2 regions of the Pedobacter frigiditerrae genome follow, and region 2 is predicted to be linked to the other one. Evidence: riboswitches for the same ligand, from Rfam matches in the RefSeq annotation. Region 2 holds a riboswitch; the other holds the start of a gene.
The links. A riboswitch is a leader RNA that binds a small molecule or an ion and turns the genes downstream of it on or off. The one in region 2 is predicted to bind S-adenosylmethionine.
Positions count from the first base shown of each region.

Region 1 (8,182 bases), on a different contig from region 2:
TCCACTGTTAGTTAAGCTCCAAGTACTGCCTATAAAACATTTATAAGAGCTTTCGCCCAAGAAAGATTTAATGGCAACGTCAGGAATTCCTTCAAAAGTTACATTGTTAATTACCCAATTACCTGTTACATCACCTCTTTTTGCTGATACAGCACCTGCAGCTGTAGTTTTCGGAGAGCAGCTTTGTAACACTATTATAGAACTACAAACTAAGGCTGCTATTAAAAATATTCTTTTCATATACTTGTTTTTTGATTAGCTAATTACATAAATCTTGCCAAAAGTGAAATTTAGGAAGATAAAAATTTAGCTTTGTTATTATAATTTCTAATCGTGTTTAAAATGAAACCAGAAACTACTGCTATCCATGCGCTCAATTTAGTTAAAAGTGCCACAGGCGATGTAACTATGCCAATTAGTTTATCTACCACTTTTTTAAGAGGAGAAGATGGTGGTTATCCGGGTGGACACATTTATAGCAGAGCTAGCAATCCCAATCGCTCTTCATTAGAAAAAGTAATTACAGAATTAGAATTTGGAGAAGATACTTGTGCATTTTCATCTGGTAACACGGCTGGAATGACTGTTTTTCAGGCTTTAAAAGCTGGCAGCCATATTATTTGCCCTGATGATATGTACTGGGGATTAAAAAAACAACTACTCACTATTTTTAATGATGTACTAACGTTTGATTTTGCTGACTTAACAGATTTAGATAATATAGAAAGTTTCATTAAACCGAACACGGTGATGATTTGGGCAGAAACACCATCAAATCCTTTGTTAAAAGTTACAGACATACAAGGGTTAGCAAACATCTGTAAAAAACATAATTTGATGCTTACTGTAGATAGCACCTTTGCCTCTCCTATTCTACAAAATCCTATAAAATTAGGTGCAGATATCGTAATGCACTCTACTACTAAATATATTGGTGGCCATAGCGATGTTTTAGGAGGTGCTTTAACAACGGCTAAAAAGAATGAATTTTGGGAAAGGGTTATAAATGTTCAGCAAACTGGTGGTGCTGTACCTTCACCTTTTGATTGTTTCTTGTTACTAAGAAGCATTAAAACCTTAGCTTATAGAATTAAAGGCCATTGTGAAAATGCAATGAAACTAGCTGAATATTTAGAAGCACATCCCAAGGTTGAGGCTGTTTATTATCCTGGTTTAAAATCTCATGCTCAATACGAGATTGCAAAAAAACAAATGAAAGATTTTGGCGGAATGCTTTCTATCTTAGTTAAAGGCGATGCAATAGCTGCCCGAAAAGTGGTAAATAGCGTGAAAATATTTGCTCAAGCTACAAGCCTAGGTGGTGTAGAAAGCTTAATAGAACATCGTGCTTCAGTAGAAGGTCCAGATACTAAAACACCACAAAATTTAATTCGGATTTCTGTTGGTTTAGAACATATAGATGATTTAATTGCTGATTTAGAGAAGGCTTTGCGTTAGCATCTGCTTATTGGGCATCTTAATGCGATATAAATTTAACAGGCAGCGATAAAAAAATCTCTCTTCAACCTATAATTAGCATTACGATTGCCAGTCAAGCTGGCAATGACGCTTAGTAATGCCTACCCAAACAAATCGCTACTTAAATACCTATCTCCTCTATCGCAGGCGATAAACACAATCAAACCGCTCTCCAGCTCTTCTGCCAGTTTAAGTGCACAATGTAAAGCACCACCACTGCTCATTCCCGCAAAAATGCCTTCTTTTTTTGCTAAAGCTCTGGTTGCTATAATCGCATCTTGCTGAGAAACATCCATAATTCTATCTACACGCTCTGGCTCATAGATTCTAGGTAAATATTCAATTGGCCAGCGGCGAATTCCAGGAATAGATGACTCTTCTGTTGGTTGGCAACCTATGATTTGAACATTTGGATTTTTCTCCTTTAAATATCGAGAATTACCCATGATACTACCTGTGGTTCCCATACTGCTTACAAAATGAGTAATTTCACCATTGGTTTCTCCCCAAATCTCTGGACCAGTGGTTTTATAATGTGCTAAATAATTATCGGGGTTCGCAAATTGATTTAGCAGAAAATACCCTAATTGTTTTCCTTTCTCCTCGGCATAATCCCTGCATACTTCAATAGAATCTAACAAAGTAACTTTAGCACCAAAAGCTTGCATGGTTAAAGTTCGCTCTTTTGTAGAACTCGATGGCATTACTAATTCTATTTCAATACCATAAATTGAGGCAATCATAGCTAAAGCTATACCTGTATTTCCACTTGTAGCCTCTATCAATTTAGTGTTTTTATCAACCTCCCCACGCTCCATCGCACTGCGAATCATATTTAAAGCTGCCCTATCTTTCACACTTCCTCCAGGATTATTCCCCTCTAGCTTAGCATAAATTTTTACGTTTGGGTTTGGATTTAAAAAGCGTATTTCTGCCAACGGTGTATTGCCAATGCAGTCTATAATTGTCTTCATACTTATTTAATTTTAATTTCTGACTGATGATAAACTGTAGAATTTTCTGGAACGCTCATCGTTAACCACACGTTTCCACCAATTAAACTATAATCGCCAATAACAGTTAAACCGCCTAAAATGGTAGCACCAGAATAAATAATTACATAGTTACCAATAGTTGGATGTCTTTTGGTATTACCTTTAGATTTATCAACACTTAATGCACCTAAGGTTACCCCTTGATAAAGTTTTACGTGATGACCTATCTCTGTAGTTTCACCAATTACTAAGCCGGTTCCATGGTCAATATACAGATATTCACCAATTTTTGCTGCTGGATGAATGTCTATGCCGGTTATCGTATGGGCATATTCTGTAATAATTCTGGGGATGTAAGGCACTTCTAATAAATATAACTCATGGGCAAAGCGATACATCGCGGTAGCAAAAAAGCCAGGATAACACCTAATAATTTCGAATTCACTTTGTGCTGCTGGGTCGCCATCAACTAGTGCAGAAAGGTCTGTATTTAGCTTTCGATAAATTTCTGGCAGTCGTTCAAAAAAAGATTCCGCTATCTCTTTGTAGTGATTCTTCTTACAAGCTTTAGTCGATTTTAATATGAGTTGCAACTCCTCTTTAAGTTCAAAAAAAATACCTTTCAATATATCCTGGGTATAATTACTGGATGACCCTCGTTCTGGAAAAAGGAGATTAAGTAGGTCATGAGCCCAGCTTGCAATGGCTTGATTTGATGGTACTACCTGCTGTTGATTTTGACGAAAAATGATGCTATCTAGTAATTTGGCTTCCAATGGTTATAAATTTATTTACTCTACAAAGTTAGTATACTTTATTTGTAATCAATATATTTTGATATTTTAAAACGCTTAATAGCTTATCCAAATTTAAATTCATAAAACAAACTACTGTAAAACAACACATTAAAAAATAATCAGAATTAAATTTTGTATTTAATTATAAAAAACTCTACTTTTGGAATATGATTTGGCGAAAGCTAGATTAAAGTCAATACCGTTTAGGTTTTGATTTATAAAGAAGTGGCGAGAGACAGGCTCTTTGACCCACTGGCAACCCTCCCTAACGGAGAAGGTGCCAATTCCTGACCACTCAACATGGTGTTGATTGGAGATATAAATTAAGAAAGATGAAAACATTAAATTCAATTTCGCAAAGCGAAAATCTTAACTTAAAACCACAAGGTTCGGTTTCTACTATTGTAAATCAAATTCGTTGTAATTCACAGCTGATGAATTGTATGTGCAGTTGCATGTACTAATTTAAAATCTTCCTTTTTGTCTTTCAATCCGGAAGGTCCCAAAACATGGGATACGCAAAATTATAGCATCAAATTCAATTACAATTAATTTAGAAATCATGTCAACTACTCATAAATTCGAAACACTACAATTACACGCTGGCCAAGAAATAGACCCAACAACAGGTTCAAGAGCTGTTCCTATTTATCAAACTACATCTTATGGCTTTAAAAATTCTGAGCATGGCGCCAATTTATTTGCCTTAAAAGAATTTGGCAATATTTATACTCGCTTAATGAACCCAACCACAGATGTATTCGAGAAAAGAATTGCGGCTTTGGAAGGTGGCGTTGCCGCATTAGCTGTTGGTTCTGGACAAGCTGCTCAGTTTATTGCCCTAAATAACATTTTGCAAGCAGGCGATAATTTTGTTTCATCAAGCCATTTATATGGTGGTTCTTACAACCAATTTAAAGTTGCTTTTAAACGTTTAGGCATCGAAACAAAATTTGCCAATGGCGATGACCCATCAGACTTTGAAGCGAAAATTGATGAGCAAACAAAAGCAATCTATCTGGAAACTATTGGCAATCCAGCATTTAGCATTATAGATTTTGAACAAATTGCAGCTATTGCAAAAAAACACGACTTGCCTTTAATCGTAGATAATACTTTCGGTGCTGGTGGCTATTTATTTAGACCATTAGAACACGGGGCTCACATCGTTGTACAATCTGCCACAAAGTGGATTGGTGGTCACGGGACAAGTATTGGAGGGGTAATTGTTGACGGCGGCAACTACAATTGGGCAAATGGTAAATTTCCTCAATTTACAGAACCTTCAGACGGTTACCACGGTTTAGTATTCAGTGAGGTATTTGGTGAAGGTGGACCTTTTGGAAATATTCAATTTATTATCCGTGCTCGTGTAGAAGGATTAAGAGACTTCGGTCCTGCCCTTTCTCCTTTCAATTCGTTTTTATTAATTCAAGGATTAGAAACTTTATCACTTCGTGTTCAACGTCACGTAGATAATGCATTAGCATTGGCTAAATGGTTAGAAAATCATCCAGCGGTTGCTAAGGTAAATTACCCAGGATTAGAAAGCAGTCCTTATCACGCCAATGCAAAAAAATATCTAAGCAACGGTTTTGGAGGTGTACTTTCATTTGAGTTAAATGGGGACAAAGAAAATGCAATTGCTTTAGTTGACAACTTAAAATTAGTTAGCCATTTAGCGAATGTGGGAGATGCAAAAACCTTAATTATTCAACCTGCAGCAACTACACATCAACAATTGAGTATAGATGAGCAAATTGCAGCCGGAGTAACACCGAATCAATTAAGAGTTTCAGTAGGTATCGAGCATATCGATGACATCAAAGCAGATTTCGAACAAGCATTTGCGACCATTGGTTCATTGGCATCATTGGTTCATTAGTCAAATAACAATACAAATTAGAACATGTCTATTATATATAAATATCCAAAATTATTCAAGTTAGAAAGCGGTAAGAAACTACGCAATCTTGAAATTGCTTATCAAACTTTTGGTAAATTAAATGCTAATAAAGATAATGTGGTTTGGGCTTGTCATGCACTTACAGCAAATGCTGATGTTTTAGATTGGTGGGAAGGATTATTTGGAAACAATGCCTTATTTAACCCTAACGAGCATTTTATAGTTTGTGCAAATATCTTAGGTTCAAATTACGGAACAACAAACCCATTAAGTGAAAATCCAATAACAGGTCAACCTTACTATTTATCTTTTCCAGAATTTACCATTAGAGATTTAGCATCCGCACATCATTTACTGGCTAATCATTTAGGAATAGATACCATAAAAGTTTTAATTGGTGGTTCTTTAGGCGGACAACAGGCTTTAGAATGGTCATTATCAAAAACTCAAACCATAGAAAACTTAGTTTTAGTAGCTACAAACGCTGTACATTCTCCTTGGGGAATTGCTTTTAACGAAAGTCAGCGTTTGGCAATAAGTTCAGACAGAACCTTTTATGCAAACCAGCCAACTGGCGGATTAAAAGGCTTGAAAGTAGCACGTAGCATCGCATTATTGTCTTATCGCACTTATCAGGCGTATGCTGACACGCAACTAGAAAGCGTTAACGAAAAAACTACTGGTTATAGAGCTGCATCTTACCAAAATTATCAAGGTGAGAAATTATGTAAACGCTTCAATGCATACAGCTACTGGTATTTAAGCAAAGCGATGGATAGTCATAATGTTGGTCGTGGTAGAAAAAGTATTGCAGCGGCACTTAGTGATGTGAAGTCTAACACCTTAGTAATTGGAATTGAAAATGATGTTTTATTTCCGATAGTTGAACAACAATATCTGGCTAAAAACATTAATGGAGCACAATTTAGCAGTATTAATTGTGCTTATGGCCATGATGGTTTTTTAATTGAGACCGATAAACTGACAAACATTATTGGCACCTTTTTAAAAGAGAGTGCAAACAAGAAAATTATAAAATTAAACAGAACAGCTTAATCGTTTTTCGTCAACCGTTTTTCGAACAACGAACAACAACAAACGAGCAACGAAAAAGAACAACGAACAAAAAAATGAGTAAGAAACTTAAAATAGGATTATTTGGATTCGGAGTAGTTGGACAGGGATTACATGACATTATCCGTGGACAAAACCTTAATTTAGAGATTGTTAAAATCGCTATTAAAAACCCTGAAAAAAAGCGCAGTTTAGATGCACATCTTTTTACTACCTCTCACGAAGAGATTTTAAATGACCCAGAAATAAATACAATTGTAGAATTAATTGATGATGCTGATGCAGCTTTTAGAATTGCTAAAACAGCATTAAGTAGTGGCAAAAATGTTGTATCTGCAAACAAAAAAATGATTGCCTTACATTTAGCAGAGTTAGTTCAACTACAAGCAGATAATGGAACATCTTTACTTTATGAAGGTGCAGTTTGCGGCAGTATTCCAATCATCAGAAACTTAGAAGAGTATTACGATAATGAGCTTTTACACGGAATCAGTGGTATTTTCAATGGTTCATCAAATTATATTTTATCGAAAATATTTAATGAAGGTTTAGCTTATTCTACTGCCTTAAAACAAGCGCAAGATTTAGGATTTGCAGAAACGGATCCAATTTTAGATGTGGGAGGTTATGACCCAAAATTTAAATTGACAATAGCTACAGCTCACGCTTATGGTTTGTTTATAAATCCTGATAAGATATTAAATGTTGGTATTCAAAATATTTCTGAGGCTGATATCCAATATGCCAGAGAGAAAAACTTCAAGATAAAATTGGTGCCAACAGCAAGGAAAATTAGCACTAAACAAGTGGTAACTTTTGTATTGCCTAAGTTTGTTAAGGCTGATGATTTCCTTTACAATGTTGAGAATGAATACAATGGCGTAACTGTTCAGGCAGCTTTTGCCGATAAACAATTCTTCTTTGGTAAAGGCGCAGGCGGTCACCCAACTGGTGCGGCCGTACTTTCAGACATTGCTGCCTTGCGTTACGATTATCGTTATGAGTACAAAAAATACCACCAACAAAACGGCTTAATTCATACGGATAAAGTTAGCATTGAAGTGTATTTACGCTACATTCACGAATACACTGTAGAGAAATTACAAGTTGAAAATATCTCTGAGCGTTTCTCTCGCAACGATTATAAATATGTAATTGGAAGCGTGAGTTTAAAAAGTTTAATAGAAAATAGAGATTTACTTTTAAATAAAGATGTGTTTATCGCACAGACTGGCAAGTTAACTTACAGTCAACAAGATATTGCAGCCATTGCCGAAGAAGGTGTATTGGTAAACTAAAAATTATTTCCTGCCTGCCGGCAGGCAGGTGTTTTGTTTTGATTGCAAATAGCCTCGATTTCATCCATCGGGGCTTTTGCTTTTCTAGAGGTTGATGGCTAATAGACCATAGTCCATTGTCCATCAACAACTAACTAATCTCCCTATTAATATCCCAGTTTTCTAAATAATCCGCTACTCGGCGAACAAAAGAACCACCTAAAGCACCGTCAACAACTCTATGGTCATAAGAAAGAGAAAGAAACATCATGTGACGAATGGCTATTACATCACCAAATTCTGTTTCTAAAACTGCTGGTTTCTTTTTAATAGCGCCAACTGCTAAAATAGCAACTTGTGGCTGATTAATAATTGGAGTTCCCATTACGTTACCAAAAGAACCAACATTGGTTAATGTAAATGTTCCATTTTGAGTTTCATCTGGCTTCAATTTCGAATTACGAGCTCTTGAAGCTAAATCGTTAACTGCTTTTGTTAAACCCACTAAATTTAACTGGTCGGCATTTTTTATTACAGGGACAATTAAATTTCCACTTGGCAAAGCTGCTGCCATACCAATATTAATGTCTCTTTTTTTAATGATTTGTGTTCCATTAACAGTTACATTAATCATCGGGAAATCTTTTATCGCTC
Region 1 covers NZ_JAVTSS010000001.1:1,414,445-1,422,626, reverse strand. Annotated here, with positions in the region: gene R2Q59_RS05630 (hypothetical protein) at 1-240, opposite strand, end outside; gene R2Q59_RS05625 (aminotransferase class I/II-fold pyridoxal phosphate-dependent enzyme) at 343-1,458, shown strand; gene cysM (cysteine synthase CysM) at 1,581-2,453, opposite strand; gene epsC (serine O-acetyltransferase EpsC) at 2,456-3,250, opposite strand; SAM riboswitch class I at 3,484-3,596, shown strand; gene R2Q59_RS05610 (O-acetylhomoserine aminocarboxypropyltransferase/cysteine synthase) at 3,834-5,156, shown strand; gene metX (alpha/beta fold hydrolase) at 5,181-6,233, shown strand; gene R2Q59_RS05600 (homoserine dehydrogenase) at 6,308-7,549, shown strand; gene R2Q59_RS05595 (dihydrolipoamide acetyltransferase family protein) at 7,680-8,182, opposite strand, start outside.
Region 1: it holds a riboswitch for S-adenosylmethionine, as region 2 does, so the genes downstream of both, R2Q59_RS05610 (O-acetylhomoserine aminocarboxypropyltransferase/cysteine synthase) here and metH (methionine synthase) in region 2, are expected to answer to the same signal.

Region 2 (8,182 bases):
AGGTAAAGATTTTCCACTCACATAAGCACTATCTACTCTTAAAATTTTATCGCCCTGCTTAACTCCAGCAAAAAATGCCGGACCGTCTTTAAGTACATTGGTAACCAGCAAGGTATCGTTAAGGATATAATATTCAACGCCAATTCCCTCAAAATTACCTTCTAAAGCCTCTTCTAATTCGAAAGCCTTTGTTGCAGGTAAATACATGCTATGTGGGTCTAGTTGATGCAACAAACTATCTATAGGAAGATGATGAAGGCTATCTGCATTTACATCATCAACATAATTTTTATTAATGATGTGGATAATGTCTTCGACTTTTTGAGCTTCTGTAGTTGCTAAACGAGCATCTCGATTAATCTGAAATCCTTGGTCTTTTAAAAATTTATAACCCAAAAACATACCACCTATTAAGGTAACTGAATAGGTTAAGGCGATAAGGATATTAAAACGAGTACTTTTTTTCATTGCGTAGCGCCCTGCAAAGTTATGAATTTTAGCCTGTTAATCGGATAACAATACCTGTAACATTTTAGTTTTTTGAATATTTTAAGCTAAATATTTGCAATGGCGTAATCTTCTCTCTAAAATTGCAGGGATTTATTGATAATATTTCCTGTTAATTGAGAAATTAACGAACTTTAACATAAATGACTTCCATGAACAGAATAACCGAACAAGAATCTAAGTATAATGATATTGATAAAATGTCTGTTCTAGAGATTTTGACAAACATCAACAACGAAGATAAATTAGTTCCACTAGCCGTAGAAAAAGCATTGCCTCAAATAGAAAAACTAGCTTCGGCCGTTGCCGAAAGAATGAGTAAAGGTGGTCGTCTTTTTTACATTGGCGCTGGCACAAGTGGTCGTTTAGGCGTGGTTGATGCATCTGAATGCCCTCCAACGTTCGGCGTATCCTTTGACACTGTAGTTGGAATTATTGCTGGCGGCGATACGGCTATTAGGAGAGCTGTTGAATTTGCCGAAGACAATGAAACACAAGCTTGGGTAGATTTACAAGAATATCAAATTAATGAGAAAGACTGTTTAGTAGGCCTTGCTGCCTCTGGCACTACTCCTTACGTAATTGGCGGATTAAACACAGCTCGTAAATATGGCGTTTTAACAGGTTGCATCATTTGTAATGATGGCGGACCAATTGTAGCTGAATCTGATTTTCCAGTTGAAGTAGTTGTTGGTCCTGAGTTTTTAACGGGCTCAACAAGAATGAAATCTGGCACTGCTCAAAAATTGGTTTTAAATATGCTGAGCACAACTGTGATGATTAGATTGGGTAGAGTTAAAGGCAATAAAATGGTTGATATGCAGTTAACTAACCACAAGCTGGTAGATAGAGGTACGCAGATGGTGATGAAGGAATTGAATATTGGTCACGACGAAGCTGCAGATTTATTAAACAAATACGGAAGCGTTCGCAAGGCTGTTGAGGCAAGTAAATAAATTTACAATTGTAGATTTACGATTTACGCTAGCATTATCTATACAACTTTACAAAATCTAAAATCGTCATCCGATAGCTATCGGGTCTAAAATCTAAAATTTGCCTAATGCACGAAATTGAGCCTTTTTACTTATGGAGAGATGATTACATTGCTGCAGAAGACGACCGTTCGCCATTTTTTGAAACCGAATACTCTGAGTTTTATTACGATAAGCAGCTTTATAATTTCTTAATCCACCCGCAATGGGACACTTTTGGCTCTAATACACTTTACATAAAGGTATTATTTGTAGACTATGATAAGGAATATGCCATTATAGAGCTAATGGGCGAATGGAATGATGCGATTAACAATGATATCATGATGCTCAAAAGGGAAATTTTGGAGTTAATGGTAGATGAAGGCATCAATAAATTTATCCTAATAGGAGAAAATGTACTGAACTTTCACGCTTCAGACGATAGTTATTATGAAGAGTGGTTTCAGGATGTAGAAGAAGGATGGATTGCAGGGGTAAACTTCCACGAACACGTCATCAAAGAATTTAGGGATAACAGCATCGACTATTATATTAACTTTGGTGGTGAGTTGGATGATTTGCATTGGCGCAAGTTAAAACCACGTCAGTTTTTCAAAAAAGTTGAAGAACTGTTGACAAAAAGATTAAATTAAAACACGATATTTAAATACAATTATTTACAAATCAAATGGAACAACAAAATTATAATTATAACAGTGATAGTGTTTTTGTACAGGAAGGTTCTGTATCCAAGAAATTCTTTGCTAATGTATTTCTTTGGATGTTTATTGCTTTAGGCATAACTACATTAGCAGCTTATCTTTTTGCGTCTAGTCCAGAATTGATGCAATATATTAGAAAAACTGATGAAGTTACTGGAAGAAACAGTATGACTATTTTAGGCTGGATAGCTACTTTAGCCCCATTGGGACTAATTTTTGCAATGGGAAGTGGGCTTAATCGATTTTCTTATGCAACTATTTTAGGAGCTTTCTTATTATTTTCTTTCTTGTTAGGAATCAGTATGAGTTCTATTCTATTTAGATATGAAATTACTTCAGTTTACACCTGCTTTATCGCTGCTGCTGGTATTTTTGGGATCATGGCGTTTTTGGGCTATACTACAGATGTTGATTTAAGTAAATTCGGCCCAATTTTAATGGTTGGCTTAGTAGGTCTAATTATTGCCTCTGTAATCAATATGATTATTGGAAGCTCTACTTTACATTACATATTAAGCTTTGTGGGAATTGCCATTTTTACAGCATTAACGGCCTATGATGTTCAAAAAATTAAGAGGATTGGCCTAGGCATTGAGGAAAATGGCGGACAAATTGCAGCGGCCGACACAAAAAAATTGGTTTTAATGGCTGCATTGTCGTTATACTTGGACTTTATCAACATCTTCATTTATCTATTACAGATTTTCGGAAGCAGAAAGTAATCTTACCATTTTTCAGAATATAATATTGAAGGCTACGCAGATTTGCGTGGCCTTTGTAATTTTATTTGGCATTAGCACCCAATTTTTTGGAATTGATAATGCTTTGTTGCACCTTTGTACTGCTTATTAAGAAAGATGGAGGGATAGACCCTACGAAGTCTTAGCAACCTGTGCCAACAAGGTGCTAATTTCTAATCTCAGCAGTGGCGAGAGAAGATAAGTTTAAGGAGAAAGAACAATCCAGACTTTTACATAAGCCTATTAGATTTGAGTATAGCGTATTGCGTATAGCGATTTTGCTTTGAACTCAGTACGCAAATCTCAATACGCAATACCAAATGGATATTAGAGAAGAACTAGAAAAACGTATTTTAATTATAGATGGTGCAATGGGCACTATGATTCAGCGCTACACCTTAACTGAGGAAGATTTCAGAGGAGAGCGCTTTAAGAATCACCCTTGTGATGTAAAAGGCAATAACGATTTGCTAAACATCACTCGCCCTGATATTATCAAAGCTATTCACCTCGAATACCTAAAAGCAGGTGCAGATATTATCGAAACCAATACTTTCAGTACGCAACGCATTTCCATGGCCGATTACCAAATGGAAAACCTTTCTTACGAATTAAGTTTTGAAGGTGCGAGAGTTGCAAAGGAAGCTGCTACAGAATTTATGGCTGCAAATCCCGATAGGAAATGTTTTGTAGCGGGTGCAATTGGTCCAACAAACAGAACCCTTTCTATGTCGCCAAATGTAAACGACCCTGGTTACAGAGCTGTTTATTTTGACGAGTTAGAAGAAGCTTATTACGAACAAGTTAGAGGTTTAGTTGATGGTGGTTCTGATGTGTTATTAATTGAAACCATCTTTGATACCTTAAATGCAAAAGTGGCTATTGTTGCCATTAAAAAATATGAAGAAGTAATTGGTAGAAAGCTAGAAATTATGATTTCTGGAACCATAACCGATGCTTCTGGAAGGACATTATCTGGCCAAACAGCGGAAGCTTTCTTAAATTCTGTGATGCATGCCAATCCGCTAAGTATTGGATTTAACTGTGCATTAGGAGCAAAAGAAATGCGCCCACACATTGAAGAATTGGCGGCAAAAGCTGGCTGTTATGTTTCTGCTTATCCAAATGCTGGCTTGCCAAACGAGTTTGGTGCTTACGATGAAATGCCTCACGAAACTGCACATCTGGTGGATGATTTTATCGCCTCAGGATTTGTGAATATTGTTGGTGGTTGCTGCGGCACTACTCCAGAACACATTGGCTGTATTGCCGAAAAGGCAAGAAAAGCGGAGCCAAGAAAAATTCCTTCCATTGAGCCTTATATGCGTTTAAGTGGCTTAGAGCCTGTAACCATTACGCCAGAAAGTATTTTCGTAAACATTGGTGAAAGAACAAACATCACGGGTTCTCCTAAATTTTCTAAGTTAATTTTAGGTGGCGATTATGAAGCTGCCCTTGCCGTTGCCTTACAACAGGTAGAAGGTGGTGCGCAAATTATCGACGTAAACATGGACGAAGGGATGTTGGATTCGGAAGCGGCAATGACCAAGTTCCTGAACCTAATTGCATCTGAACCTGATATTGCCAAACTACCCATCATGGTCGATTCATCTAAATGGTCGGTGATAGAAAATGGCTTAAAATGTTTGCAGGGAAAAGGTATCGTTAACTCCATATCCTTAAAAGAAGGAGAAGAAAAGTTTAAAGAAAGCGCTCGTAAAATCATGCAATACGGTGCTGCGGTTGTAGTAATGGCTTTTGATGAGCAAGGACAAGCCGATAACTTTGAACGTAGAAAAGAAATCTGTAAAAGAAGTTATGATATTTTAGTAGGTGAAATAGGTTTCCCTGCTCAGGATATCATTTTCGACCCAAATATATTAACCGTTGCCACTGGTTTAGAAGAGCATAACAACTACGCTGTAGATTTTATCAATGCCACAAGGTGGATTAAACAAAACTTACCTTATGCAAAAGTAAGCGGTGGTGTTTCTAATATTTCGTTCTCGTTTAGAGGGAATAATACCGTTCGTGAGGCGATGCACTCTGCGTTCTTATATCACGCCATTCAAGCTGGCTTAGATATGGGAATCGTTAACGCAGGTATGCTAGAAGTTTATCAGGAAATACCACCTGAACTTCTAGAACGTGTGGAAGATGTATTGTTAAACAGAAGAGATGATGCTACCGAGCGATTGGTAGAATATGCTGATACCATCAAAAGTAAGGGCAAGGAAATTGTTCGTGATGAAGAGTGGAGAAAAGGAACAGTTGAAGAAAGATTATCTCACTCATTAGTTAAAGGTATTGTAGAATATTTAGATGATGATGTTGAAGAGGCTCGTCAGCAATATGACAGACCAATTCAGGTAATCGAAGGCCCTTTAATGGACGGGATGAACATTGTTGGAGACTTGTTTGGCGCTGGAAAAATGTTCTTGCCACAGGTTGTAAAATCTGCTAGGGTAATGAAAAAGGCGGTAGCTTACCTCCTACCATTTATCGAGCAAGAAAAGTTGGACAATCCCGACCAAGACCAAAATTCATCTGCCGGAAAAGTATTAATGGCGACCGTAAAAGGTGATGTTCACGATATCGGAAAAAACATTGTAGGTGTAGTTTTAGCCTGTAATAACTTCGAGATTATAGATATGGGTGTAATGGTTCCTGCACAAGACATCATTAAAAAAGCAAAAGAAATTAACGCAGATATTATTGGTTTAAGTGGCTTGATTACACCATCATTGGATGAAATGGTTCACTTTGCCAAAGAAATGGAACGCGAAGGATTTACCATTCCACTGATTATTGGAGGCGCAACAACTTCTAGAATTCACGCGGCAGTTAAAGTTGCTCCAAATTATTCTGGGCCAGCGATTCACGTTTTAGATGCATCGAGAAGCGTAACGGTTTGCAGCACTTTGATGAACCCTGAAACTAAGAATGATTACGTGGCTGGCATTAGGGCTGAATATGATAAAGCTCGTGAAGCACATTTAAACAAACGTTCTGACAAGAGATTTAAAACGATTGAAGAAGCAAGAGCTGATAAATTTCAAATCGAACTGGATAAGGTAGTTACTGAACCAACTTTTACAGGAACAAAGGTTTTTGAAGATTACCCATTGGATGAGTTAGTGCCATATATCGATTGGACACCATTCTTCCACACTTGGGAATTGAGAGGCAGTTATCCTAAAATATTTGATGATAAGTTTGTAGGTGATGAAGCCAAAAAACTATTTGATGATGCTCAGGTACTATTAAAAAAGGTAGTTGATGAAAAACTGTTAACCGCAAAAGGTGTGATTGGATTTTGGCCAGCTAATTCTGTGGGAGATGATATTGAACTGAATGTAAAAGGTAATCCCGATAATTATCGGGAGGAAAATGGAAAATGGTTTGAAGACACATCTTCCATCTCACCTCTTACATCTTCCATAAAAATCCATACCCTTCGCCAACAGGCGGAAAAAATGGCTGGTGAACCATATTATGCGTTATCAGATTTTGTGGCACCTAAAGAAAGTGGCGTACAAGATTACTTTGGCGGTTTTGCTGTTACAACAGGTATTGGAATTGATGAGTTGGTAGCCGAGTTTGAGAAAAACTACGATGATTACAACAGCATCATGATTAAAGCATTAGCAGATAGGTTAGCTGAAGCTTTTGCTGAACGGATGCATGAGTTAGTTCGTAAAGAATATTGGGGCTATGCTAAGGACGAGAATCTAAGTAATCAGGAATTAATTAAGGAAGAATATGCAGGTATTCGTCCGGCACCAGGTTATCCAGCTTGTCCAGAACACACAGAAAAAGGAACTTTATTTAACTTGCTTGATGCGGAAAACAAAATTGGATTACGTTTAACAGAAAGTTATGCCATGTATCCAACCGCAGCTGTGAGTGGTTTTTACTTTTCTCATCCTCAATCTCGTTATTTCGGATTAGGAAAAATTACTAAAGACCAAGTAGAAGATTACGCCACAAGAAAAGGGATGAGCTTGGAAGAGGCTGAGAAATGGCTTAGTCCGAATTTAGCTTATTAAAGATTTGAGTAAAGCGAATTGCGTATTGAGACATTAGCATTACATCAAATAATTAAAGAATAAATATTAAATTAATCTCAATACGCAATACTCACTACGCAATACGCTAAAATGAAGATTACAGACCATATAAAAAACGCAAAGGGTAAAACCTTATTCTCATTTGAACTTTTGCCACCTATAAAAGGGCAAAGCATTCAGTGGATTTATGATGCTATTGACCCACTTTTAGAATTCAATCCGCCTTTTATTGACGTAACCTCATTAAGGGAAGATTACATTTACAAGGAGCAAGAAAATGGTTTACTGCAAAAAGTTTCTTATCGCAAACGTCCAGGTACAATTGCTATTTGTGCGGCAATTATTCATAAGTATAAAATAGATGCTGTTCCGCATTTAATTTGCGGCGGTTTTACAAAAGAGGAAACTGAAAATGCATTAATAGACTTACAATTTTTAGGGATTGATAATGTTTTAGCTTTAAGGGGTGATGCTCGTGCTGCAGATACGTCATTTGTTCCAACAAAAGGCGGACATTGTTATGCAACAGATTTAATTGAGCATATTAAAAACCATAATGAAGGGAAGTTTTTGCATGAAGACATAGATACTTTCAAAAGTGATTTCTGTATCGGCGTTGCCGGATATCCTGAAAAACATTTTGAGGCTCCTAACCTAAATGCTGATTTCAAATTTTTAAAGAAAAAGGTGGATATGGGCGCAGAGTTTATTGTTACCCAAATGTTTTTCGACAATCAGAAATATTTCGATTTTGTAAATAAATGTAGGGAAAACGGGATTAATGTACCCATCATTCCTGGATTAAAACCCATCAGCACACTTACCCAATTAAATGTTCTGCCTAAAATTTTCCATATAGATTTACCTGAGGATTTAACTGATGCTTTATCACATGCTAAAAGCAATGCTGAAGCAAAAGAAATTGGAACAGAAGCTATGATTAAACAGTGTAAAGAGCTCATCGAATTTGGCGCACCTGTATTACATTTTTATACCATGGGCAGACCAGAACAAACGAAACAAATAGCTAGGGCGATATTTTAGTTTGTCTTTTTAACATTCAAAACTTTTATCATGAATAACTTAAATAAAGACGCACAAATTCTTGAGGAAATCTTCAATCAAGTTCAACAGCAAGGATTAGCTTATTTAAATACCATTCATGA
Region 2 covers NZ_JAVTSS010000002.1:1,438,542-1,446,723, reverse strand. Annotated here, with positions in the region: gene R2Q59_RS16965 (S41 family peptidase) at 1-468, opposite strand, end outside; gene murQ (N-acetylmuramic acid 6-phosphate etherase) at 660-1,463, shown strand; gene R2Q59_RS16955 (hypothetical protein) at 1,571-2,137, shown strand; gene R2Q59_RS16950 (Bax inhibitor-1/YccA family protein) at 2,173-2,928, shown strand; SAM riboswitch class I at 3,049-3,151, shown strand; gene metH (methionine synthase) at 3,267-6,995, shown strand; gene metF (methylenetetrahydrofolate reductase [NAD(P)H]) at 7,107-8,060, shown strand; gene R2Q59_RS16935 (pyridoxal phosphate-dependent decarboxylase family protein) at 8,091-8,182, shown strand, end outside.